One region of the Streptomyces sp. NPDC048111 genome, then DNA from elsewhere that is predicted to be linked to it. Evidence: riboswitches for the same ligand, from Rfam matches in the RefSeq annotation. Region 1 holds a riboswitch; each other region holds the start of a gene.
What was found. A riboswitch is a leader RNA that binds a small molecule or an ion and turns the genes downstream of it on or off. The one in region 1 is predicted to bind cyclic di-AMP.
Positions count from the first base shown of each region.

Region 2: it holds a riboswitch for cyclic di-AMP, as region 1 does, so the genes downstream of both, ACGF3I_RS30905 (transglycosylase family protein) here and ACGF3I_RS10750 (M23 family metallopeptidase) in region 1, are expected to answer to the same signal.
Region 3: it holds a riboswitch for cyclic di-AMP, as region 1 does, so the genes downstream of both, ACGF3I_RS04170 (C40 family peptidase) here and ACGF3I_RS10750 (M23 family metallopeptidase) in region 1, are expected to answer to the same signal.
Region 4: it holds a riboswitch for cyclic di-AMP, as region 1 does, so the genes downstream of both, ACGF3I_RS33530 (M23 family metallopeptidase) here and ACGF3I_RS10750 (M23 family metallopeptidase) in region 1, are expected to answer to the same signal.

Region 1 is NZ_JBIDBD010000004.1:120,336-126,096, forward strand. Features, by position in the region: gene ACGF3I_RS10740 (M16 family metallopeptidase) at 1-871, shown strand, start outside; gene ACGF3I_RS10745 (M16 family metallopeptidase) at 889-2,253, shown strand; cyclic di-AMP (ydaO/yuaA leader) riboswitch at 2,477-2,637, shown strand; gene ACGF3I_RS10750 (M23 family metallopeptidase) at 2,651-3,415, shown strand; gene ACGF3I_RS10755 (GntR family transcriptional regulator) at 3,587-4,261, shown strand; gene ACGF3I_RS10760 (HPr family phosphocarrier protein) at 4,747-5,028, opposite strand; gene ACGF3I_RS10765 (GNAT family N-acetyltransferase) at 5,181-5,761, shown strand, end outside.
Region 2 is NZ_JBIDBD010000033.1:1,828-7,588, forward strand. Features, by position in the region: gene ACGF3I_RS30900 (transglycosylase family protein) at 67-1,023, shown strand; cyclic di-AMP (ydaO/yuaA leader) riboswitch at 1,281-1,448, shown strand; gene ACGF3I_RS30905 (transglycosylase family protein) at 1,452-2,135, shown strand; gene eno (phosphopyruvate hydratase) at 2,394-3,680, shown strand; gene ACGF3I_RS30915 (septum formation initiator family protein) at 3,835-4,323, shown strand; gene ACGF3I_RS30920 (DUF501 domain-containing protein) at 4,354-4,887, shown strand; gene ACGF3I_RS30925 (exopolyphosphatase) at 4,884-5,761, shown strand, end outside.
Region 3 is NZ_JBIDBD010000001.1:940,592-946,352, forward strand. Features, by position in the region: gene ACGF3I_RS04160 (ATP-dependent Clp protease proteolytic subunit) at 230-859, shown strand; gene ACGF3I_RS04165 (hypothetical protein) at 866-1,174, shown strand; cyclic di-AMP (ydaO/yuaA leader) riboswitch at 1,500-1,695, shown strand; gene ACGF3I_RS04170 (C40 family peptidase) at 1,700-2,173, shown strand; gene ACGF3I_RS04175 (ATP-binding protein) at 2,232-2,666, opposite strand; gene ACGF3I_RS04180 (helix-turn-helix domain-containing protein) at 2,900-3,787, shown strand; gene ACGF3I_RS04185 (DUF397 domain-containing protein) at 3,787-4,008, shown strand; gene ACGF3I_RS04190 (8-amino-7-oxononanoate synthase) at 4,016-5,158, opposite strand; gene bioB (biotin synthase BioB) at 5,304-5,761, shown strand, end outside.
Region 4 is NZ_JBIDBD010000044.1:19,923-25,683, forward strand. Features, by position in the region: gene trmB (tRNA (guanosine(46)-N7)-methyltransferase TrmB) at 1-413, shown strand, start outside; gene ACGF3I_RS33525 (PrsW family intramembrane metalloprotease) at 587-1,933, shown strand; gene ACGF3I_RS33530 (M23 family metallopeptidase) at 1,998-3,065, opposite strand; cyclic di-AMP (ydaO/yuaA leader) riboswitch at 3,077-3,248, opposite strand; gene ACGF3I_RS33535 (PP2C family protein-serine/threonine phosphatase) at 3,519-4,640, opposite strand; gene ACGF3I_RS33540 (MerR family transcriptional regulator) at 5,415-5,761, opposite strand, start outside.

The DNA.
Region 1 (5,761 bases):
GAAGCTGACCGCGCTCGCCTACCCCGAGGGCCACCCCTACCACCACACCCCGATCGGCTCGATGGCCGACCTGGACGCGGCGACCCTGGACGACGCGCGGCAGTTCTTCCGCACGTACTACGCGCCCAACAACGCGGTGCTCTCCGTCGTCGGCGACATCGACCCCGAGCAGACGCTGGCCTGGGTGGAGAAGTACTTCGGGTCGATCCCCGGGCACGACGGCAAGCAGCCGCCGCGCGACGGCACGCTGCCCGACACCATCGGCGGCCAGCTGCGCGAGGTCGTCGAGGAGGACGTCCCGGCGCGCGCCCTGATGGCCGCCTACCGGCTGCCGCACGACGGCACCCGCGAGGCCGACGCGGCCGACCTGGCGCTGACCGTCCTCGGCGGCGGCGAGTCGTCCCGGCTGCACAACCGCCTGGTCCGCAGGGACCGCAGCGCGGTGGCGGCCGGCTTCGGCCTGCTGCGTCTGGCGGGCGCGCCCTCGCTCGGCTGGCTGGACGTCAAGACGTCCGCCGGCGTCGAGGTCGGCGCGATCGAGAGCGCGGTCGACGAGGAGCTCGCCCGGTTCGCCGCCGAGGGCCCGACCGCGGAGGAGATGGAGCGCGCTCAGGCCCAGTTGGAGCGCGAATGGCTCGACCGCCTGGGCACCGTGGCCGGCCGCGCCGACGAACTGTGCCGCTACGCCGTCCTGTTCGGGGACCCGCAGCTGGCCCTGACCGCCGTCGACCGCGTCCTGGAGATCACCGCCGACGAGGTCAAGGCGGTGGCCGCGGCGAAACTGCGCCCGGACAACCGGGCGGTCCTGGTGTACGAGCCCACCGCGGCCTCCGAGGCGGGCACCGAAGAGGAAGAAGGGGCGGGCCTGTGACGGACGCTGTCGTGACCATGGAGTTCCACCCGCAGCCGACCGCCGGCACCCCCACCCCGTGGGCCTTCCCGGCCCCCGAGCGCGGCACGCTGGCCAACGGCATGACCGTGCTGCGCTGCCACCGGCCCGGACAGCAGGTCGTGGCCGTCGAGATCTTCCTCGCGGCGCCCCTGGACGCCGAGCCGGAGGGCCTCGACGGCGTCGCCACGATCATGGCGAGGGCGCTGACCGAGGGCACCGACAAGCACTCGGCCGAGGAGTTCGCCGCCGAGCTGGAGCGCTGCGGCGCCACCCTCGACGCGCACGCCGACCACCCCGGCGTCCGGGTCTCCCTCGAAGTCCCCGTCTCCCGGCTCCCCAAGGCGCTCTCGCTGCTCGCCGAGGCGCTGCGGGCCCCCGCGTTCGCCGACGCCGAGATCGAGCGCCTGGTGGCCAACCGGCTCGACGAGATCCCGCACGAGCAGGCCAACCCGGCCCGCCGCGCGGCCAAGCAGCTCTCCAAGGAGCTCTTCCCGGCCGCCGCCCGCATCTCCCGGCCCCGCCAGGGCACCGAGGAGACCGTCGCCGCCATCGACGCGGCAGCGGTGCGCGCCTTCTACGACGCGCACGTGCGCCCCGCCACGACCGTCACCGTCGTGGTCGGCGACCTCGCGGGCACCGACCTGGACGCGATCCTCGCGGAGACCCTGGGCGACTGGAGCGGCGACACCGCCGAGCCGCGCCCCGTCCCGCCGATCACCGCCGACGACACCGGCCGGGTCGTCATCGTGGACCGGCCCGGCGCCGTCCAGACCCAGCTGCTCATCGGCCGCATCGGTCCCGACCGCCACGACCGCGTCTGGGCGGCCCAGGTGCTCGGCACGTACTGCCTGGGCGGCACCCTGACCTCCCGTCTGGACCGGGTGCTGCGCGAGGAGAAGGGCTACACGTACGGCGTGCGCTCCTTCGGCCAGGTGCTGCGCTCGGGGCCCGACGGCGGCGCCGCGATGCTGGCCATCAGCGGCTCGGTCGACACCCCCAACACCGGTCCCGCCCTCGACGACCTGTGGAAGGTGCTGCGCACCCTGGCCGCCGAGGGCCTCACGGACGCCGAGCGCGAGACGGCCGTGCAGAACCTGGTGGGCGTCGCCCCGCTCAAGTACGAGACGGCGGCGGCCGTCGCGGGCACGCTGGCCGACCAGGTCGAGCAGTTCCTGCCGGACGACTACCAGGCCCAGCTCTACGCCCAGCTCGCCGAGACCGGCACCGTGGAGGCGACGGCCGCGGTCGTCAACGCCTTCCCGGCCGACCGGCTGGTGACGGTCCTGGTGGGCGACGCGGCGCAGATCGCCGAGCCGGTGCGGGCGCTCGGCATCGGTGAAGTGAGCGTCGTCACCGGCTGATTGGGGCCGCGGGAGCCCGTCGGGGCGCCCGGGCCGGACAGGACGAAGGGGACCCCGGTGGCGGATGCGCCGCCGGGGTCCTCCCGTATGTCCGGTTTATTGGGGAGGTTGCCTGTCTGTCATGTGGCGTGCGCTACAAAAAGTGGCGTCTGTTTGGTGATTGAAAGATCAGCCGTTTAGCGTCAGTCCCGCTGTCCGTCTCGACCGTCGCAGCCGCGGCACCGGACAGTGATCGCCGAGTCCCCGTACGGCGCGAGCCAGGGGAGCCGGGGACCCATTCAGTCCCTGGGGTGAATCGGACGCCTCCGCCCGCGGAGGAGCCCGTAGGAGACCTTCCTGCTCCGAACCCGTCAGCTAACCCGGTAGGCGAGATGGAAGGAAAGGACACCGCCACTTCATGGCGTTCACCCGTGCCACCGGGAAGCATCGCGCGCCCAGCCGTATGACGCGCCGCAGCGCGAACATCGCGGGCATCGCCACCCTCGCCACCGCCGGCGTCGTGGGCACCCTCGCCTCCCCGGCCGTCGCCGCCCCGGCCCCCGCGACCGACACTGGTCTGACCCAGGCCATCGTCATCGGCGACTCCCTCGCCGATCAGCTCGGCGCCCAGGCCGACGCGCAGAAGCAGGCCGCCGTGAAGGCCGAGGCGAAGGCCGCGGCCGAGGCCGCCGCCAAGCGCGCGGCCGAGCAGCGCGTCAAGGAGGCCCGCGAGGCCAGGGAGCGCGCCGCACGCGAGGCCGAGCGCAAGCGCCTCAACAGCTTCGTCGCGCCGATCTCCGGCAGCTATGTGTCCACCGGCTACAAGACCGGCGGATCCCTGTGGTCCTCCGGCAGCCACACCGGCATCGACTTCCACGCGGGGATCGGCACCTCGGTGCACGCCGTGGGTCTGGGCACCGTGGTCGAGGCCGGCGACGGTGGCGCCTACGGCAACAACATCGTCATCCGGATGCACGACGGCACCTACACGCAGTACGGCCACCTCTCGGTCATCCAGGTCTCCGTCGGTCAGACCGTGGAGCCGGGCCAGCAGATCGCCCTCTCGGGCAACACCGGCAACACCACCGGCCCGCACCTCCACTTCGAGGCCCGCACCGGCCCGGACTACGGCTCGGACATCGACCCGATCGCCTACCTGCGCTCGCACGGCGTCACCGTCTGACGCGTCCCCCGCGCACACCGAAGGCCCCCGGCACGCCGCCGGGGGCCTTCGCGTTGGCCGGAAGGTATTCCTCGCCCGGATCCGTCATCCGGAATTAACACGGGCTGCCCTAAAGTCACCGGACCAGGCGTCGGACGACCGCCCTTCGCGGATTCAAGACGGAGGTTCGCCATGCGTATTCCCGCGCATTCGGTATGCACGGCCATACGCGACGACATCGTCGCGGGAGTGCACGAACGGGGCGTCCGGCTCACCGAGGAACTCCTGGCCCGCCGTTACGGCGTCTCGCGCGTACCGGTCCGCGAGGCCCTGCGCACGCTGGAGTCGGAGGGGTTCGTGACCACCCGCAGGCACGCCGGCGCCTGGGTGGCCGAGCCGAGCGAGACGGAGGCGGCCGATCTCCTCGAACTGCGCGCCCTGCTGGAGCCGTTGGCCGCCGCGCGGGCGGCCCGCCGGCGCACCGCGGCTCAACTCAAGGTCCTGCACGGCCTGGTGAGGCTGGGTCAGGAACGGGTGCGGCGCGGCCAGGAGGAGGATCTGCGGTCCCTCGACGGCTGGTTCCACGAGACCCTCGCCCAGGCCTGCGCCAGCCCCGGCCTCATCGCCCTGCTCACCCAGCTGCGGCACAAGACCGCGTGGATGTACGCCGTGGAGGTGGGGGAACCCCGCGAGACGTGGGCCGAGCGCGGCGCCCTCACCGACGCGGTCACCCGCGGCGACGCCGAACGGGCCCGAGCCCTCGCGGCCCGGCACGCCGAACGGTCCTTTTCGGCCCACCGGCTGCGCCCCGCACCGGCCGTGAGGACTTCGCAACACGACGACAACACGGCGGACGCCCGCGTTTGACGTGCCGGCCGTATACGAAGAAAAGAGCAGAGCCCGAGCGACCGTGGCCCCAGGGAATTCAGCGGCCCACTTTTCGGAATGCGGCGGCGCCGGCCGCTTCCGCTCAAGAACGAAAATGTCGTCCCGCAGAGACGGCCGAGGTTTTGGAGCGAGCACGGTCCGCGGGCGGGAGGGGGTTTTGGGGGCGCGGGGAACGGCGCGAGCAGCGCCCACGGCCCGCGGGCGAAAGGGGGTTTAAGGGGCGCGGGGAACGGCGCGAGCAGCGAGCACGGTCCGCGGGCGAGAGCGGGTTCGAGGGGCGCGGGGAACGGCGCAAGAAGCGACCACGGCCCGCAGACGGCCGAGGTCTTGGGGGGGGAGGCTCCCGAACGCCCCGGGAGGGCGCAAAAGACAGAAGGACCGCCGGGCCCAGACGGGCCCCGCGGTCCCCCGTGGAGACGCGGTCCTGACACCGACCAGACCCCGAGGGCCCGCCCGGAGCGGGATCAGACGGTCTCGGGAAGCTCCTCAAGACCTTCGGCGACCAGCTTGGCCAGCCGGTCGAGCGCGGCGTCCGCACCCTCGGCGTCGGAGGCCAGCACGATCTCCTCGCCGCCCTGCGCACCCAGGCCGAGCACCGCGAGCATGGACGCGGCGTTGACCGGGTTGCCGTCGGCCTTGGCGATGGTCATGGGGACTCCGGCAGCCGTGGCGGCACGGACGAAGATGGACGCGGGGCGGGCGTGCAGGCCCTCGGCCCAGCCGACGTTGACGCGGCGCTCAGCCATGGTGTTGCCCTTCGAAATCTCTGACGGTTGTCTAGACCAGTCTCTCATGCGGTGCGCGGTGCTCGTACCGACCTTGGGCCCGGACGCGCCGCCGATCGGCCCCCCTCACCTTGCCCCGGCCCGTACCGCCCCGCGACCCGTACGCTTTCGGTATGACGACGGCGTCCGACCCCGCGTACCCCGCTCACTGGGAGGCCGACGTGGTGCTGCGCGACGGCGGCACCGCGCGCATCAGGCCCATCACCACCGAGGACGCCGAGCGTCTCGTCTCGTTCTACGAACTGGTCTCGGACGAGTCGAAGTACTACCGCTTCTTCGCGCCCTACCCGCGCCTGTCCGCCAAGGACGTCCACCGCTTCACCCATCACGACTACGTCGACCGGGTGGGCCTGGCCGCGACCATCGGCGGAGAGTTCATCGCGACCGTCCGCTACGACCGGATCAATGCCCAGGGCCGGCCCGCCTCCGCCCCCGCCGACGAGGCCGAGGTCGCCTTCCTCGTCCAGGACGCCCACCAGGGCCGGGGCGTCGCCTCCACCCTGCTCGAACACATCGCGGCGGTCGCCCGTGAGCGCGGGATCAGGCGGTTCGCCGCCGAGGTGCTGCCCGCCAACAGCAAAATGATCAAGGTGTTCACGGACGCCGGCTATCAGCAGAAGCGCTCCTTCGAGGACGGCTCGGTCCGCCTCACCCTCGATCTGGAGCCCACCGCCGAGTCCCTCGCCGTGCAGCG
Region 2 (5,761 bases), on a different contig from region 1:
ATGCGCTCCGGGAATGGACGGCATCGTCGACCCCGTCAGGCACCCGCCCTCGTCGTAGCGGCGGGAGTGACCGGCTCGGCCCTCGCTCTTCCGCTGCTCGCCGCGACCGGCGCGAACGCCGCGGACGCGAACACCTGGAACCAGGTGGCCTCCTGCGAGTCCGGTGGCATGTGGAGCGCCGACTTCGGCAACGGCCTGTACGGCGGGCTCCAGTTCTCGCAGGCGACCTGGGAGGCGTACGGCGGCAACGAGTACGCCCAGCGCGCCGACCTCGCGAGCCGCGCCCAGCAGATAGCCGTGGCCGAGAAGGTGCTTGCGGCCAAGGGGCCCCAGGCCTTCGCGAACTGCGGCACCGCCGCCGGGCTCACCACGGGCGGCGGTTCGGCGGACGTGGACCCGGGCGTGCCCGACACCGGCACGACCGCCCCCACCGCCCCGCCGGCCAAGACCCCCGACGCCACCCCCGCCCCGGGCACCCCGACCCCGGCCACCCCGCCCCCCGGCGCCGCCCTGCCGGGCGACCCGGCCAAGTCCCCCGCGCCGTCCGCTTCCACCCCGGCCGGCGGCAAGCACCGCGGAACGCCCGCGCCGGAGGAGGGCAAGGGCACGACGCCCGGTGCCACGGGGTCGACCGCTCCGGGTGCTTCGGGTACCGCGGGCGGCTCGACGGCGCCGACGGGCCCGGCCGGCTCGAACGGGCCGGGCGATCCCAGCGGTTCGAACAATTCGGGCAACTCGGCCGATAGCCGCGATTCCGGACGCCACGCCTCGAGAGGTGACGACGCCTCACGTGAGAGCGGCAACACCCCGGCGGCCGACGGCGACTACACCGTCCGCCCCGGCGACAACCTCTCGGTCATCGCCGAGGCGAACAAGGTCGAGGGCGGCTGGCCCGCGCTCTACCACGCCAACGAGAAGCTGATCGGCACCGACCCGAACCTCATCCTGCCTGGCCAGAGCCTGGACCTGACGAAGGTGACGGGCGCTGCGGCGACCCCGAACTCGACGCCGAAGCAGGGTTAGTTCGCGGGGCTATGTCCGTTGTGTGCAAGTGAGACATGGGTCTCTTCGCCCCAACTGGCGTGTCCCGTCTGCCCGGTCCGTCCGCCCCGCCCCTCACCTGCGTAAACGCCCCTTCTGTGGCGGCAAGTAGGGGGGATTTCTCCCCGATGTGCGTCTTTGAACATTGGCGGGGCGTGTGTTTTCGTCGGACTCGCTCGTCACCGCGAGCCCCGTCGACCGAGCACGCCGAATCCTGCCGTCGGCCGATGGGAACAGTCGACGCTTATGCGCCGTAGGCAGGAGCGGGGGACCCAAGGTAAGTGCCGGGCCCGGCAGTTCACAGGACTGCCGCAACGGCTTGGGGTGAAGACGGACGCACCACGTCCGGCCGGGCAGCTCACGCCCGAACCCGACAGCTCACCTCGCAGGCGTCGGTGAGGAGAAACTCCATGCTGCTTTCCAGCAAGGGCAAGCACCGCCGCCCGTCCAAGGCCGTCCGTGTCGCCACGCTGGCCGGTGTCACCGGTGCCGTCGTCGCCGCCCCGCTGATGGCGGCCGGCAATGCCTCCGCCGCCTCCGTGTCGACCTGGGACGCCGTCGCCCAGTGCGAGTCCGGCGGCAACTGGTCCATCAACACCGGCAACGGCTACTACGGCGGCCTGCAGTTCTCGCAGTCCTCCTGGGCCGCCGCCGGCGGCACCCAGTACGCCGCGCGCGCCGACCTCGCCACCAAGGGCCAGCAGATCGCCGCCGCCGAGAAGCTGCTCGCGATCCAGGGCCCGGGTGCCTGGTCCTGCGCCGGCGCCGGCAACCTGACGTCCGGCGGCGCCAAGGCCGACGTCGACACCTCCGGCTCGTCCTCTTCTTCGAAGTCCTCGAAGCCCAAGCAGGCCAAGCCGCAGCAGAAGACGCAGCGCGCCGAGTCCGCCCCCAAGGCCAGCCGCAGCGAGCAGCGCAGCGAGCCGGTCAAGCAGGGCGACGGCGAATACACCGTCAAGTCCGGCGACACCCTCGGCACCATCGCGACCGCCAACCACACCAAGGGCGGCTGGCAGCACCTGTTCGACCTGAACAAGAACATCGTCAAGGACGCGAACCTGATCTTCCCGGGCCAGAAGCTGCACCTCGGCTGAGACCGGTAGCCCTCGGGCCGCCCCGGCCCGGCGCGCATGTCCCCCGTGCGCGCCGGGCCGGGGTTTTCGCTGTTACCGGACAGTAGTCTTGTGGTCGTTTGCCCGGGAATCCAGGCCATTGGGCCCTTTTTCGTCCCAGGAGGCGGGCACTCGGCTGGCCGGAGCCCCGGAGCCGGTTAGGCTCTTGTCGCAAGGCGAAGCGACCCCGCATGTCCCTGCACTGCTTGCGTCACATCTAGCGTCACATCCCAGAAGGAGATGCTCGTGCCGTCCATCGACGTCGTCGTAGCCCGGGAAATCCTGGACTCCCGAGGCAACCCCACGGTCGAGGTCGAGGTCGGCCTCGACGACGGCAGCACCGGCCGTGCTGCAGTTCCGTCCGGCGCCTCCACCGGTGCCTTCGAGGCCATCGAGCTCCGCGACGGAGACCCCAACCGCTACGGCGGCAAGGGTGTCGAGAAGGCCGTCCTCGCCGTCATCGAGCAGATCGGCCCGGAGCTCGTCGGCTACGACGCCACCGAGCAGCGCCTGATCGACCAGGCCATGTTCGACCTGGACGCCACGGACAACAAGGGCTCGCTCGGCGCCAACGCCATCCTCGGTGTCTCGCTCGCCGTCGCGCACGCCGCCTCCGAGGCCAGCGACCTGCCGCTGTTCCGCTACCTGGGCGGCCCGAACGCGCACCTGCTGCCCGTCCCGATGATGAACATCCTCAACGGTGGGTCGCACGCCGACTCCAACGTCGACATCCAGGAGTTCATGATCGCGCCGATCGGCGCGGAGTCCTTCTCCGAGGCCCTTCGCTGGGGTGCCGAGGTCTACCACACGCTCAAGGGCGTCCTGAAGCGCAAGGGCCTGTCCACCGGCCTCGGCGACGAGGGCGGCTTCGCGCCGAACCTGGAGTCCAACCGCGCCGCCCTCGACCTCATCGTCGAGGCCGTCAAGGAAGCCGGCTACGTCCCGGGCAAGGACATCGCGCTCGCGCTCGACGTCGCCGCGTCCGAGTTCTACAAGGACGGCAAGTACGAGTTCGAGGGCAAGTCCCGCTCGGCCGCCGAGATGACCGAGTACTACGAGGAGCTCGTCTCCGCGTACCCGCTGGTCTCCATCGAGGACCCGCTGTTCGAGGACGACTGGGCCGGCTGGAACACCATCACCTCGCGTCTGGGCTCCAAGGTCCAGATCGTCGGTGACGACCTGTTCGTGACCAACCCCGAGCGCCTGGCCCGTGGCATCGAGGAGGGCTCGGCCAACGCCCTGCTCGTCAAGGTCAACCAGATCGGCTCGCTGACCGAGACGCTGGACGCCGTCGAGATGGCCCAGCGCAACGGCTTCAAGTGCATGATGTCCCACCGCTCCGGCGAGACCGAGGACGTCACCATCGCCGACCTCGCCGTCGCGGTGAACTGCGGCCAGATCAAGACCGGCGCCCCGGCCCGCTCGGACCGCGTCGCCAAGTACAACCAGCTGCTGCGCATCGAGGAGATCCTCGACGACGCCGCGGTGTACGCGGGCCGCAGCGCGTTCCCCCGCTTCAAGGGCTGAGCAGCCCGACCGGCTGAGCAGCCTGTCCGGCTGAGCAGCCTGTCCGGCTGAGCAGCATCAACGGCTGACGCCCTAGCCAGTCGTCCGTACGTCCCCGGCCGCGGTCCCGTACCGTGTCCGGGGACGTACGTGTGTGAAGGGGAGGCGGGAGACGATGGGCAACGACGCCGAGGTCAAGGACCGCGACCGGTTCTCCACCGCGGCCCGGCTCAAGGTGCTCGGCGAGCAGACCGCGGCCCGTGTCTACCGCTCGCAGCGCAAGCGCCAGGCCCGCCGCTCGCGGCTCACCGGCCGGGCCGCGCTGCTCGCGCTCGTCATGTGCTCGCTGATCGTCGCGCTCGCCTACCCCATGCGGCAGTACGTGTCGCAGCGCGGCGACATCTCCGACCAGCAGCGCAAGGCCGCCGACGCCCGCGAGGCCGTCGAGCGGCTGCGGGACGAGAAGGCGCGGCTCCAGGACGACGCGTACATCGAGAAGCTGGCCCGCGAGCACCTGCACATGCAGTTCCCGGGCGAGACCGGCTTCACCGTCGTCGACCCGGGCGCCGCCGACAAGCACCGCGAGGACAAGGGCGCCACCGGCCGCGCCTGGCACTCCAACCTCTGGGACGGCGTCGACAAGGCCGACCGTTCCGCCAACTGACCACCGCTAGCGATAGAGACTGACCCAGGCATGGAAACGCCCCCGCCCCAGACCGTACGCACCGAGCCCACCGACGCGGACATCGCCGCCTTCAAGCAGCAGCTGGGCCGCCCGCCGCGCGGTCTGCGCGCCATCGCGCACCGCTGCCCCTGCGGCAACCCCGACGTCGTCGAGACGGCCCCGCGTCTGGAGGACGGCACGCCGTTCCCGACGACGTACTACCTGACGTGCCCGCGGGCCGCGTCGGCCATCGGCACCCTTGAGGCCAACGGCGTCATGAAGGAGATGACGGAGCGTCTGGCGAGCGACCCCGAGCTCGCCGCCGCCTACCGCGCGGCCCACGAGGACTACATCGCGCGCCGCGACGCCATCGAGGTCCTGGAGGGCTTCCCCAGCGCGGGCGGCATGCCGGACCGGGTCAAGTGCCTGCACGTCCTGGTGGGCCACTCGCTGGCCGCCGGGCCCGGCGTGAACCCGCTGGGCGACGAGGCCATCGCGATGCTGCCCGAGTGGTGGGCCAAGGGCCCGTGCGTGACGCCGTGCGGCGAGGAGGGCGAGAAGTGACCCGGGTCGCCGCCGTCGACTGCGGCACCAACTCCATCCGCCTGCTCGTCGCCGACGCCGACCCGGTGACCGGCGAGATCACCGACCTCGACCGGCGCATGACCATCGTGCGGCTCGGCCAGGGCGTGGACCGCACCGGCCGGCTCGCCCCCGAGGCGCTGGAGCGCACGTTCGCCGCCTGCCGCGAATACGCCGCCGTGATCAAGGAGTTGGGTGCCGAGCGCATCCGGTTCGTGGCCACCTCCGCCTCGCGCGACGCCGAGAACCGGGACGACTTCGTGCGCGGGGTCGTCGACATCCTGGGCGTCGAGCCCGAGGTGATCTCCGGTGACCAGGAGGCCGCGTTCTCCTTCACCGGCGCCACCAAGGAACTGAACGGCGGCGGCGACTACCTGGTGGTCGACATCGGCGGCGGCTCCACCGAGTTCGTCGTCGGCTCCACCGGCGTCGAGGCCGCCCGCTCCGTCGACATCGGCTGTGTGCGGATGACCGAGCGCCACCACCCCGGCGACCCGGCGACGCCCGAGCAGATCGCCGCGATCCGGGCCGACATCGAGGCCGCCCTCGACCTCGCCGAGCAGAGCGTGCCGCTGCGCGAGCCGCGCACCCTGGTGGGCCTCGCGGGCTCGGTGACCACCGTCGCCGCGATCGCGCTCGGCCTGGACGGCTACGACTCCGCCGCCATCCACCATTCACGCATCTCTCACGACGACGTCGCCGCGGTCACCGAGCGCCTGCTCGCCTCCACGCACGAGGAGCGCACCGCCATCCCCGTGCTGCACCCCGGCCGCGTCGATGTGATCGCGGCCGGCGCGCTGGTCCTGCTGGCCGTCATGGAGCGCACCGGGGCGCGGGAGGTCGTGGTCAGCGAGCA
Region 3 (5,761 bases), on a different contig from region 1:
GAGGTCCATCGGTTCACCGAAACGGATGACGTCCGCAATGCGCCCACGGAGCCCTGAGAAAACGGCGCGAGAATCCACGATCGCTCCCAGCGAAACAGCCCCTGAGCTGCGCCTTCCCGCCCCTTGCCGCAGCATCTCCGCCCAGAACACTCATGACGTTCTGTACGTCCTGTACATTTTCGACAGAGGCTTCCGCAGCTCCCCCCGCCCCGTCGAGGAGAGGAACGTCATGACCCATCGCCCCGCCGCCCGCCAGGTGCTCCCGCAGTTCGAGGAACGCACCTCGTCGGGCATCCGCACCCTCGATCCGTACTCCAAGCTCTACGACGAGCGGATCGTCTTCCTCGGCACCCCGGTCGACGACGCCTGTGCCAACGATGTGATGGCCCAGCTCATGCACCTGGAGCACGCGGATCCCGACCGGGACGTCTCGCTCTACATCAACTCCCCCGGCGGCTCGCTGACCGCGATGACCGCGATCCACGACACGATGCGTTTCATCACCTGTGACGTGCAGACGTTCTGCCTGGGTCAGGTGAGTTCGGTGGCCGCGGTGCTGCTCGCGGCCGGCACGCCCGGCAAGCGGGCGGTCCAGCCCGCCTCACGGGTGCTGCTCCAGCAGCCGGCTTTGGACGAGCCGCTGCGCGGCCAGCCCTCCGACCTGGCGATCCAGGCGGCCGAAGTCCTGCGCGGACGAACGCTGTTGACCGAACTCCTGGCGCGCTACACCGGCAGGACCGCCGCACAGGTCGCCGCCGACATCGAGCGGGACGTGGTGTTCGACGCCGCGGGCGCGGTGGCGTACGGGCTCGCCGACCACGTCCTCGAAAGCCGCAAGACCTCACTGCGCGGGCGGTGAAGCGCCGTGCTGCCACCGGAACTTCCGCCCTTGCCCGCGCTCACCCGCGCCGAGGGCGAGTTCATCGACCGCTATCTCGAAGTGGTCGACCAGTTGGGCCGGATCAATCCGGCGCACGGCCACGACACCTACGGGGCGCTGCGGGCGGCCCAGGCGCTGGTCGGCCGGGCGGCCGCGCTGCGGGACGCCCTCACGCTGATGCATCTGCGCGGTGAGACGCGGGTGCACGCCTCCACGCTGACCCGGGCGCTGCGGATTCTGGACGGGGAACGGCGGGCGGGGCGGCTCACGGTGCCTCCGCGGTCGGCCTCCTGAAGGGGTGTGAGACACCGGGACGCGCCCGACACGCTCAGGGAGTCCGCGAAACGGACCAGACGGGCTACCCCCGTTCGGCCCACGGGCCTATCCGTTCAGTGACCCCAATGAGCCGCTCACGACCTGTGGACGGGGTGCTGAATCGATCCTTCCGTTGCAGGTAAAGGGCTCATCTGACCCGTTTGCCGCAATGGGGTGCCGGCCGTGTCCACCCGTTCGGCCCAGAGGTGCGCAGGCTCACAGAAAGCCGTTTTGATCCGGAAATCCGACAGTCGGTGCGTGAAGATCCCTGAGACGACAAGCCCCCGCCATACCGGCGGGGCGGTCCGGGCGGACGCCGAGTCCTGCCGCCGTCCCGGACGTCTGGTCGACAGGAGTGGACCGGCAGGAGTGGAGGACCCGAGTACTTCGGGACGGTCGAGACCCGGCCGTCCCTCGGGGTGAAGCCGCGCAGGCGGCCGGGCGTCTTCGCCGGCCCGAACCCGACAGGTCATCCTTCGCAGGCGGTTTGACGAAGGGTTGCGCATGACCGCGCAGACACACGTCCCGTCCCTGGCGGCCCGTCTGGGCACCGTCTGCGCCCTCACGCTCGCCGTGACGGGTGCGACGTCCCTGGCTCCGGGCGGCCCGCTGGAGGCCAACGCCGCCGCCGTGGCCGCGAGGGCGCTCCATGTGGCGGCGTCGAAGAAGGGCTCGCCCTATCAGTACGGGGCCTCGGGGCCCTCCCGCTTCGACTGCTCCGGGCTCACGCTCTACTCGTTCAAGGAGGCGGGCCGCCGGCTGCCGCGCTCGGCGCAGCAGCAGTACAACAGCTCCCGGCACGTCAGCGCCTCCACCCGCAAGGCGGGCGACCTGGTGTTCTTCCACTCCGGCACGAGGGTGTACCACGTGGGGATCTACGCGGGGAAGGACCGGATCTGGCACTCCCCCAAGACCGGCACGGTCGTCCGTCTCGAACGGATCTGGAGCAACAGCGTCTGGTACGGGCGGGTCGGCTGAGGGGCGACGGGTCCGGCGGCGGCGGGGGCGGGGGCGGGTCCAGGGGCGACGGGCCCGCCTAGCCGCTCTGGACCGACACGGTCCACGGCAGGGCGATCCAGACCGTCTTGCCGCCGTCCGCGGTGGGCGCGACCGAGAGGCGCCCGCCGGACTCGGCCGCGAGCCAGCGGATGATGACCATGCCGCGCCCGTTGTCCTGCTGCACGGCCGCGGGCAATCGTTTCGGCCAGCGCGGATGGCTGTCGGTGACGCCGATCCGCAGCTCCTCCTCGCGTTCGAGATGGACGTCCACGGTGAAGGTGGGCGACTGGCCGAAGGTGTGCTGGACGGCGTTGGTGGCGAGTTCCGAGACGATGAGGCGGACCGTGTCGGCCGCCTCGGCGTCGGGCGGCAGGCCCCAGTCGGTGAGAATCCCGGCGACGTACCGCCGTGCCGCGGACACCGAGGCGGGATCGCTCGGCAGAGTGACGGTTGCTTCGAGGTGGTCTGCCATGGCGACGCTGTCCCTTTCCCACCCGGGCCGGCTGGTCACTCGTGGCGTCGAGCGCTCGCGACGACGGTGTCGGCCTCGGATTGTGCTTCGCGCCAGAGTGCCACTCATCGTGCCGGTCTCGGGTGCGATCCACCAAGATATGCATATATCTGTCGCTCAAAGCGGTGAACTCTGCGACGGCAGACCGTATTTGGGCCCACACTTACCCCTCGCCGGAGGCGAAGGAGGCGGTCATGGGCCAGGGACCGGCGGTGCGCAGACGCAAGCTCGGTGAGGAGCTGCGCAAGCTGCGCGACCGGGCGGGTTTCACCAGCGGGGAGGCGGCCCTGCTGGTCGGCTGGCACCAGTCGAAGGTGAGCCGGATCGAGACCGGGCGCAGCGGCGTGAAGCCGGCGGACGTGGCCCGGCTGCTCGACGCGTACGGGGTGAACGACCGGCAACTGCGGTCGCTGCTGGGGGCGTTGGCGGATTCGGCCGACGGTGACGGGGCCGGCTGGGCGCAGGCGTACCGGGGGCTGCTGCCGCCGCAGTACCGCGACTTCATCAGTCTGGAGTCGCAGGCGCGCACGGCGCGCACGCTGGAGACCTCGGTGGTCCCGGGCCTGTTGCAGACGCCGGCGTACGCGCGGGCGGTCACGCGGGCGGCGCTCGCGGGGCTGCCGCCGGACAAGGTCGACTCGCTCGTGGAGGTGCGGATCGCCCGCCAGGAGGTGCTGAGGGCCGATCCGCCCCTGGTGCTCAGCGCGGTGCTCGACGAGGCGGTCCTGCGCCGCGGGGTCGGTGGCCGTGCGGCGATGCGGGAGCAGTTGCGGCATCTGCTCGACGTCGCCGCCCTGCCCCATGTGCGGCTCCAGGTGATCCCGTTCCGGACGGGCGGCTATGTCGGCCTCACGGGGCCTTTCATGATGTTTTCGTTTCCGGCCATTTCTGATCTGGATGTGGTTGTTATCGACCACTTGACGAGTAGCCTCTACCTCGAACGGAGAGAAGACCTTGAGGCGTACAGTGCCGCGGTCCAGACCGTTCAGGCACTCGCGCTTTCCTCCGAGGACTCGTTGGATCTCATCGCCAGGACCGCCCGGGAAGGACCGGGCCAGTCCGTGGCGAGTGGGGAGGCATGATGGCCGCACACCCTGCGCACGTTCCTTCCAGCACTTCCCTCACCGGTGTCACGTGGTGGCGCAGCAGCCGCAGCGTGGGCATGAACAACTGTGTCGAGACGGCCCGGCTCAATGGCGAGCTACTGGCCGTGCGCGACTCCCAACGGATCGGCGGGCCCGCGCTGCTCTTCGGCGCCCCCGCCTGGCACCGCTTCATCTCCGCTGTCAGCAACGGGGATTGACGCACCGTCACACAATGGGCGCGGTCCGCAGGATCGCGCCCACCGCCCTGTCCACCTGCTGTTCCGTCAGATCGGCGCGCGCGGTGAGCCGGATCCGCGAGATGCCGTCCGGCACCGACGGCGGCCGGAAGCAGCCCACCACCAGACCGGCCGCACGGCAGTCCGCCGCCCAGGCCACCGCGGCCTCCGGTGAGGGCGCGCGCACGGAGACGACCGCCGCGTCGGGGCGCACCGCCGCATGCCCCGCGGCGGTGATCCTGCCGTGCAGTTCGGCGGCGACCGCCCGGGCCCGGCCCGCCAACTCCGGTTCGGCGCGCAGCAGTCGAAGGGCGGCGAGCGCGCCCCCGGCCGCCGCGGGGGCGAGTCCGGTGTCGAAGATGAAGGTGCGGGCCGCGTTCACCAGGTGCCGGATGACCCGGGCGGGGCCCAGAACGGCGCCGCCCTGGCTGCCCAGCGACTTCGACAGGGTGACGGTGGCGACCACGTCGTCCGCGCCCGCGAGCCCCGCCGCGTGCAGCGCCCCGCGTCCCCCCTCGCCGAGCACGCCGAGCCCGTGCGCGTCGTCCACCACGAGGGCGGCCCCGAACTCCCGGCAGACCGAGGCCAGTTGACCGAGCGGCGCGGCGTCGCCGTCGACCGAGAACACCGAGTCCGACACGGCGAGGCCGGGGCCGCCGTGGGCGTCCAGGGCCTTGCGGACGGCCGCCGGCTCGGCGTGCGGCACGACCTCGGTACGGGCACGGGCCAGCCGGCAGCCGTCCACGATCGAGGCGTGGTTGCCCGCGTCGGAGACGATCAGCGAGCCGTGCGGGCCGAGTGCGGTGAGCGCCGCGAGGTTGGCCGCGTATCCCGAGGAGAAGACCAGGGCCGCCTCGAAGCCGCAGAACGCGGCGAGTTCGCGCTCCAGCTCGTCGTGCAGCGCGGTGGTGCCGGTGACCAGCCGGGAGCCGGTGGCGCCGGCGCCCCAGCGGTGGGCCGCGTCCACGGCCCCGGCGACGACCGCGGGGTGGCGGGTCAGGCCCAGGTAGTCGTTGCTCGCCAGGTCCAGGAGGTCCTGGTCCGCGGCGCGGGGCCGCAGGGTGCGGACCAGGCCGGCGCGCTCGCGGCGCTCGGATTCTCCGTCGATCCAGTCGAACGGCGCTCGCGGCATGATGGAGTCCCTTTTTGTAGGCTGCCGACAGACCCTAGCCGCAGCCATGGCCGGTCATGGTGTGGCGATGCACACACCTCAAACGGCCCGTGTTGTGGGATCCCTACCTTGGCCGCAGGCCGTGCCGTACGCGAAGATCGGCGCCATGGACCTGCTGAACACGCTGGTGGACAAGGGGCTGCGGCGCGAACTGCCGACCCGCGAAGAGGCGCTCGCCGTACTGGCGACCTCCGACGACGAACTTCTCGATGTGGTGGCCGCGGCCGGCAAGGTGCGCCGCCAGTGGTTCGGGCGCCGGGTGAAGCTCAACTATCTGGTCAACCTGAAGTCGGGCCTGTGCCCCGAGGACTGTTCGTACTGCTCCCAGCGGCTCGGCTCCAAGGCCGACATCCTGAAGTACACCTGGCTCAAGCCGGACGAGGCCTCCAAGGCGGCCGCCGCGGGCGTGGCCGGCGGTGCGAAGCGGGTCTGCCTGGTGGCCAGCGGCCGCGGCCCCACGGACCGCGACATCACCCGCGTCTCCGAGACCATCGAGGCGATCAAGGAGCAGAACGAGGGCGTGGAGGTCTGCGCCTGCCTCGGTCTGCTCTCCGACGGCCAGGC
Region 4 (5,761 bases), on a different contig from region 1:
TCGCCGAACGCGGCGGCATGAGCAACGTCCGGGTGGCCAACGGCGACGCGATCATCCTGCTGCGCGAGATGCTGGAGCCCGAGGTCCTGGACGGGCTCCGCGTGTACTTCCCGGACCCGTGGCCCAAGGCGCGCCACCACAAGCGCCGCCTGATCCAGCCCGAGTTCCTCACGCTGGCCGCGACGCGCATGAAGCCCGGCGCCGTCCTGCACTGCGCGACGGACTGGGCGGACTACGCCGAGCAGATGCTGGAAGTACTCGAAGCGCACCCCGACTTCGAGAACACCGTGGACGGCGGCGGCTACGCGCCCCGGCCCGCGTTCCGGCCGCTCACCCGGTTCGAGGGCCAGGGCCTGGACAAGGGCCACGTGGTCCAGGACCTGCTGTTCCGGCGGGTCGGCCGCAGCGGGTAGTGCGGGTGGTACAGGCACCGTCGCGCATTGTCGGTGACCCTCGTTAGGGTCGTCAGGTGTCCTTCGAGTCGCTTCCGCACCGCCCGCACCCCGGGCAGGCGCCCCAGCAGGCCGGGCCGGGTCTTCCGTCCCGGCCCGTCCCGGCGTACGCGGACGAGCCCCGCTTCGACGCCATGCCGCCGGACCGGGCGACCTGGCGCTACCGCCCGCGCCGCGGCTTCTGGCGTACCAAGGCGTTCCGGGCCGGCGCGCTGATCACCCTGCTCGCCCTGTGCGGCCTGGTCATCCTCGCGCTCGTACGCGAACAGACCGGCACCGAGGGGTTCTTGGTGGGCCTCGGGCTCGCGGTGCTCCCGGTGCCGCTGCTCGGCGCCGCGTTCCGCTGGCTCGACCGGGTCGATCCGGGGCCCTGGCGCAACCTCTTCTTCGCGCTGGCCTGGGGCGCGTGCGCCGCCGCCCTGGTCGCCATCATCGCCAACTCGTTCGCGACGCGCTGGATAGCCACCGCCACCGCCGACCCGTCGTCGGCCGATCACCTGGGCGCGAGCGTGATAGCCCCGATCGTCGAGGAGAGCGCGAAGGCGGCGGCCGTGCTGCTGCTGTTCCTGTTCCGCAGACGGGACTTCAAGGGCATCGTGGACGGAGTCGTCCTCGCCGGCATCACCGCGACCGGCTTCGCCTTCACCGAGAACATCCTCTACCTGGGCAACGCGTTCGGCGAGGACCAGGCGAGCCACAGCGGCGGCCTCGCCTCGACCACCGCGGCCACCTTCTTCGTACGGGTCGTCATGTCCCCGTTCGCGCACCCGCTGTTCACCGTGATGACCGGCATAGGCTTCGGCTTCGCCGCGCTCGCCCCGCCCGGCAGGAAGCTGCGCCGGGTCGTGCTCCCGCTGGTCGGCCTGGTGTGCGCGATGGGCATGCACGCCCTGTGGAACAGCTCAACGCTGTTCGGGGCGTACGGCTTCTACATCGTGTACGGCGGGTTCATGGTGCCGGTGTTCGGGCTGCTCACCTGGCTCGCCATCTGGAGCCGGCAGCGCGAGCTGCGGACGGTCGCCGCCGAGCTGCCCGCGTACGCGGCGGCCGGCTGGCTGGGCCCGGCCGAGCCGTTCGCGCTGTCCTCGATGCGGGCCCGCGCGACGGCCCGCGACTTCGCGCGACACCGCTTCGGCGGAAAGGCCGCGGCGCGGGCGGTCGCCGAGTACGAGGCGTTCGCGACGGCGCTCGCCTTCCTGCGGCACGGGGCGTACCGCAGCCCGGGAGCCACCGGGCCCGGCCCGGACTTCGCGGCCCGCGAGCAGGAGCTGCTCCACCATCTGTGGGAGCGCAAGCCCGTCGCAGCCCCGGCGCTGCTGTACGCGGCCGGGGCCACGGGCCGCATGTGGCCACCCCCGCACCCGGGCCCGCCGCACCCCTACACCCAGCACGCCCAGTACGCCCCGCACCAGCACCCGCACCCGCATCCGCACCCCGCACCGTACGGCCGGCCCGGCCCGTACAACCCGTACCTCGGCTGAACCGGCCCCCGGCGGGGTCAGCGGCACCGGGGAACGGCGCCGGGTGCCCGCGTCCGCACCGGTCTCAGGGGTTCAGACCCTTGGACTGGAGCCAGGCCATCGGGTCCACCCCCGTACCGGACGGCACATGCACCTCCAGGTGCAGATGTGGCCCGGTCACATTCCCCGTCGCCCCCACCCGCCCGATGACGTCCCCCGTCCCCACCCGCTGCCCCACACTCACCGCGAGCGACGACTGATGGCAGTACCAGAGCTCGCTCCCGTCATCGAGCTGGATGACCGTGCGGTACCCGTACGCCCCCGCCCACCCGGCCGACTTGACGGTCCCGGCGTGGATCGCCTTCAGCGGTGTCCCGGTCGGCGCGGCGAAGTCGAGACCGGTGTGGTGGCCGGAGGACCACATCGAGCCGGCCTCGCCGAACGTCGAGGTGAGCGTGTACGAGCCGACCGGCAGCGAGTAGCTCGCCGCGAGCTTGGCGAGGCGCTCCTCCTCCGCCTTCTTGGCCGCAGCGGCCTCGGCCGCCTCCGCCGCCTTCTTCTCGGCAGCCGCCTTGGCCTCGGCGGCGCCCTGCCGGGCCTTGGCCTCCTCGGCCGCCCGCTGCGCCGCCGCCTGCTGGGCCGCCGCCTTCGCTTCGGCGGCGGCACCGGCCTTCTGCTGCTCGGCCTGCTGCAGGATGCGCGCGCGCAGCGCCTCCCCCGCGTCGGTGGCACCCTGCTCGGCGTCACCACCGGACAGCCCCATCGCGGTGAGCGGCGCGGCAGCGGCCTCGGGGGCGTGGCCGCCGGACGCATCGTGCGCGTCGTGCGCGACGAGCGCGCCGACGCCGGGCAGCGACCCGAGGTCGGGCAGGTTCTCGCTGATGGCGTCCGGCAGGGATATGGAGACCGGCGGCTTGGGCTGCGCGGTGGCCATGCCGCCCGCGCCCACCGCCGCGATGACGCCCACCCCGAGCACGGTGGAACTGCGGGCGAGCCCGCCGCGCTGTCTCGCCACTCTGTGCCGGCCGCGGACGGGGCGCACCGATTCCTCGGTCGGGTCCCACTCCTCCCAGCTCTCGTGCTCGCCGGGCGCGTCCCCGTACAGGGAGACAGGAGGGAGGGGGGTGTCGAGAGCAGGCTCGTTGGACGCCACGGGAGGGCGCTCCTTTCCTTCCTTCTCGCCTGCCGGGTTAGCGGGTGGGGCCTCCTGGCCCGCAAGGCCAAGGGGGAGGGTTCGGAGCAGGAAGGTCTCCTACGGGCGCCCATGACGGACGTCCGATTCACCCTGGTTTGGTGGGTCCCCGGTTCCCCGAAGGGGATTCGGCGCAGGCGCGCGGTGCCGCCTTGGCGGCGGCTGGGACGACCGCGCTGCGTTATCGAACGTTAATAGACACCTGCCGTGGATTCCAAGCCGTTCCCACTGATCGTTAACGGTTCCGGCCAGGACGTAGCACTCACCTCCGGGGCAATTCGGGCGAGTTGACGCCCCCTTGGGCGCGACCCCGAGGCCTGCCACTTCTGACGGTGTGTCAATTGTTATGCGCAGGGAGACCCTTCGGACACCCACCGTGACGGTCCCGGCGGCCGTCCGCGCAGGGACGGCCCCTCACTTCACGATCCTGACCGTCCGCCGCCGGTCGGGCTGGCGCTCCGTCGGCCGGGCCACCGCGAGCAGCGCCATGTCGTCGCTCGAACCGCCGCCCGTGTAGCGGCGTACGTCGTCCACGAGCGCGTCCAGGACCTCGTCCGGGCCGGGGAAGATCGCGCCGCGCAGCCGGGCGGCCGGGTCGTAGAAGACACCCGCACGGTCGCGCGCCTCGGACAGGCCGTCGGTGTAGAGCAGCAGCGTCGACCCGGGCGGGAACGGGCACTCGTCCGCCCGGTCCGGCCACACCCCGAGGTCGGCCATGCCCAGCGGCAACGCGGGCTCGCTCGGCACGAGCGCGTCGAGCGAACCGTCCGGGTGCAGCAGGAACGGCTCGGGGTGGCCCCGGTTCACCAGGCGCATGGTGCCCTCGCCGCGGGGGATCTCGGCGAGCAGCGCCGTGGTGAAGCCCTCGACCGCGTCCAGCCGGTCGCGCCGGGTGCCCTCGCGGGCCAGCGCCCGCTCCAGCCGCCCGGTCACCGCCTCCAGGGACGACTCCTGCTCGGCGGCCTCCCGGAACGCGCCGATCACCACGGCCACCGCCTCCACCGCCTGAAGCCCCTTGCCGCGTACGTCACCGACGATGAGCCGGACGCCGTACGGGGTGTCCTGCACCGCGAACAGGTCGCCCCCGATGAACGCGTCCGCCTGCGCCGCCTCGTACCGCGCGGCCACGTGCAGACCGCCGATGCGGGAGGCGGGCGTGGGCAGCACGGCGCGCTGCGCGGTCTCCGCGATGACCCGCGCCGAGGCGAGCTGCTCGCCGCTGCGGCGCAGGATGCGGTTGATGACGAGGGCGAGCGCGCCCACCGTCAGCACGGTGAACAGCTCGCTCGCGCCTTCGCCGAGGTTGGGGAGGTCGTGTATGAACCAGAGCGCCACGACGGCGCTCACCGAGCCGAGCCCGACGGCGGCGGTGCCGCGCTCCGAGTAGAACGGGGCCGCGGCGACCGGGGCGCCCGCGAACAGGGCGGCGGCGGTCAGCTCGGGCGGGCTCAGGGCGTCGAAGGCGAAGCCCACGAGGACGAGCAGTACGGGTAGCGCCCGTACCAGGCGCCTCTCGCCCTCTGCTCGCTGCCGCACCCATCCAGCCTGGCCCCTCCCGGCCCCAGAGGCGACTCGGCACGTCCAAGCAGGTGGTCCCGGCCGGGGGGGCTGGGGTTATGGCGGGCTGGACGGGGTGAGCCCGGCCCGGGGGCCGGTGCCCGTGCGCCCAGGGCGATTCGCCGGCCGGACGGGGTGGCCCGGCCCGGGGCCGGGGAGCGGCTCGGCCCGGGTCCCGGGAGGCGGCCCGGCCCCGGTCCCGGGAGGCGGCTCGGCCCGCCCGGTCGGTGACCCCGGGAGGCGCGGCTCGGCCCGCCCGGTCGTCAATGGCGGCGGCAGCGATGGGGTCCCGGGCGTCCCCGGCTACAGCTTCCCCGGGGGTGGTGGTGGTTCGCGGCGCGTTCGGGGACGCAGGGCAGCTCGACCCAGCCGCCCCGGTTCAGCCGGCACCCATGGCCGGGGGACGCGGACTCGACCACCGGGGCACCCGCGGCCGGCAGTCCCGGCGCCGCCTCCCGGCACCCGCCGAGCCCGACCCCGACCCCGAGCCCGAGCACGCAGAGGGCCAGCCCCGGCCCCGTCCACCGCCGCCCCGCGCTACCCCGAACCCGAACCCGCACCCGCACCCGAACCCGCGTCCCCAGGACCCACACACGCCCGCACGCCCGCAAGACCCGCAGAACCCACACGAGCCCGCGCACCCGCAGAACCCGCAGAACCCACACGAGCCCGCGCACCGGGAGAACCCGCAGGACCCGCAGAACCAACAGGCCTCCCGCCCGCACCACCCACTCACTCATAGTGAGCGCGAGACTACCCCTCGCGAACAGGCCCGCCCTCCGCCCCCTCCCCACCACCCCCCTCCGCGAGGTGACGCTCCGCGTACACGGTCAGGGCGTCCCGCACGAAGGGGGCGGTGCCCTCGCCGTGCCGGTCGTAATGGGCGCCGAAGCGCGGGTCGTCCACGTACATCTGCCCGATCCCGACGACGTACGACCTGCTGACGCTCGTCGTGGTGGACAGCCACGCCACATGGCGCCGCGCGATGTCCTGCGCCACCTCGCCGTCGGGGGCGGCGCCGGACTGCCGTGCGCGGCCCCAGTCCCGGGCGATGTCCTCGTGCTGCTTCAGGAACCCGTCGCGCTGCTGCGCGGTGAGCG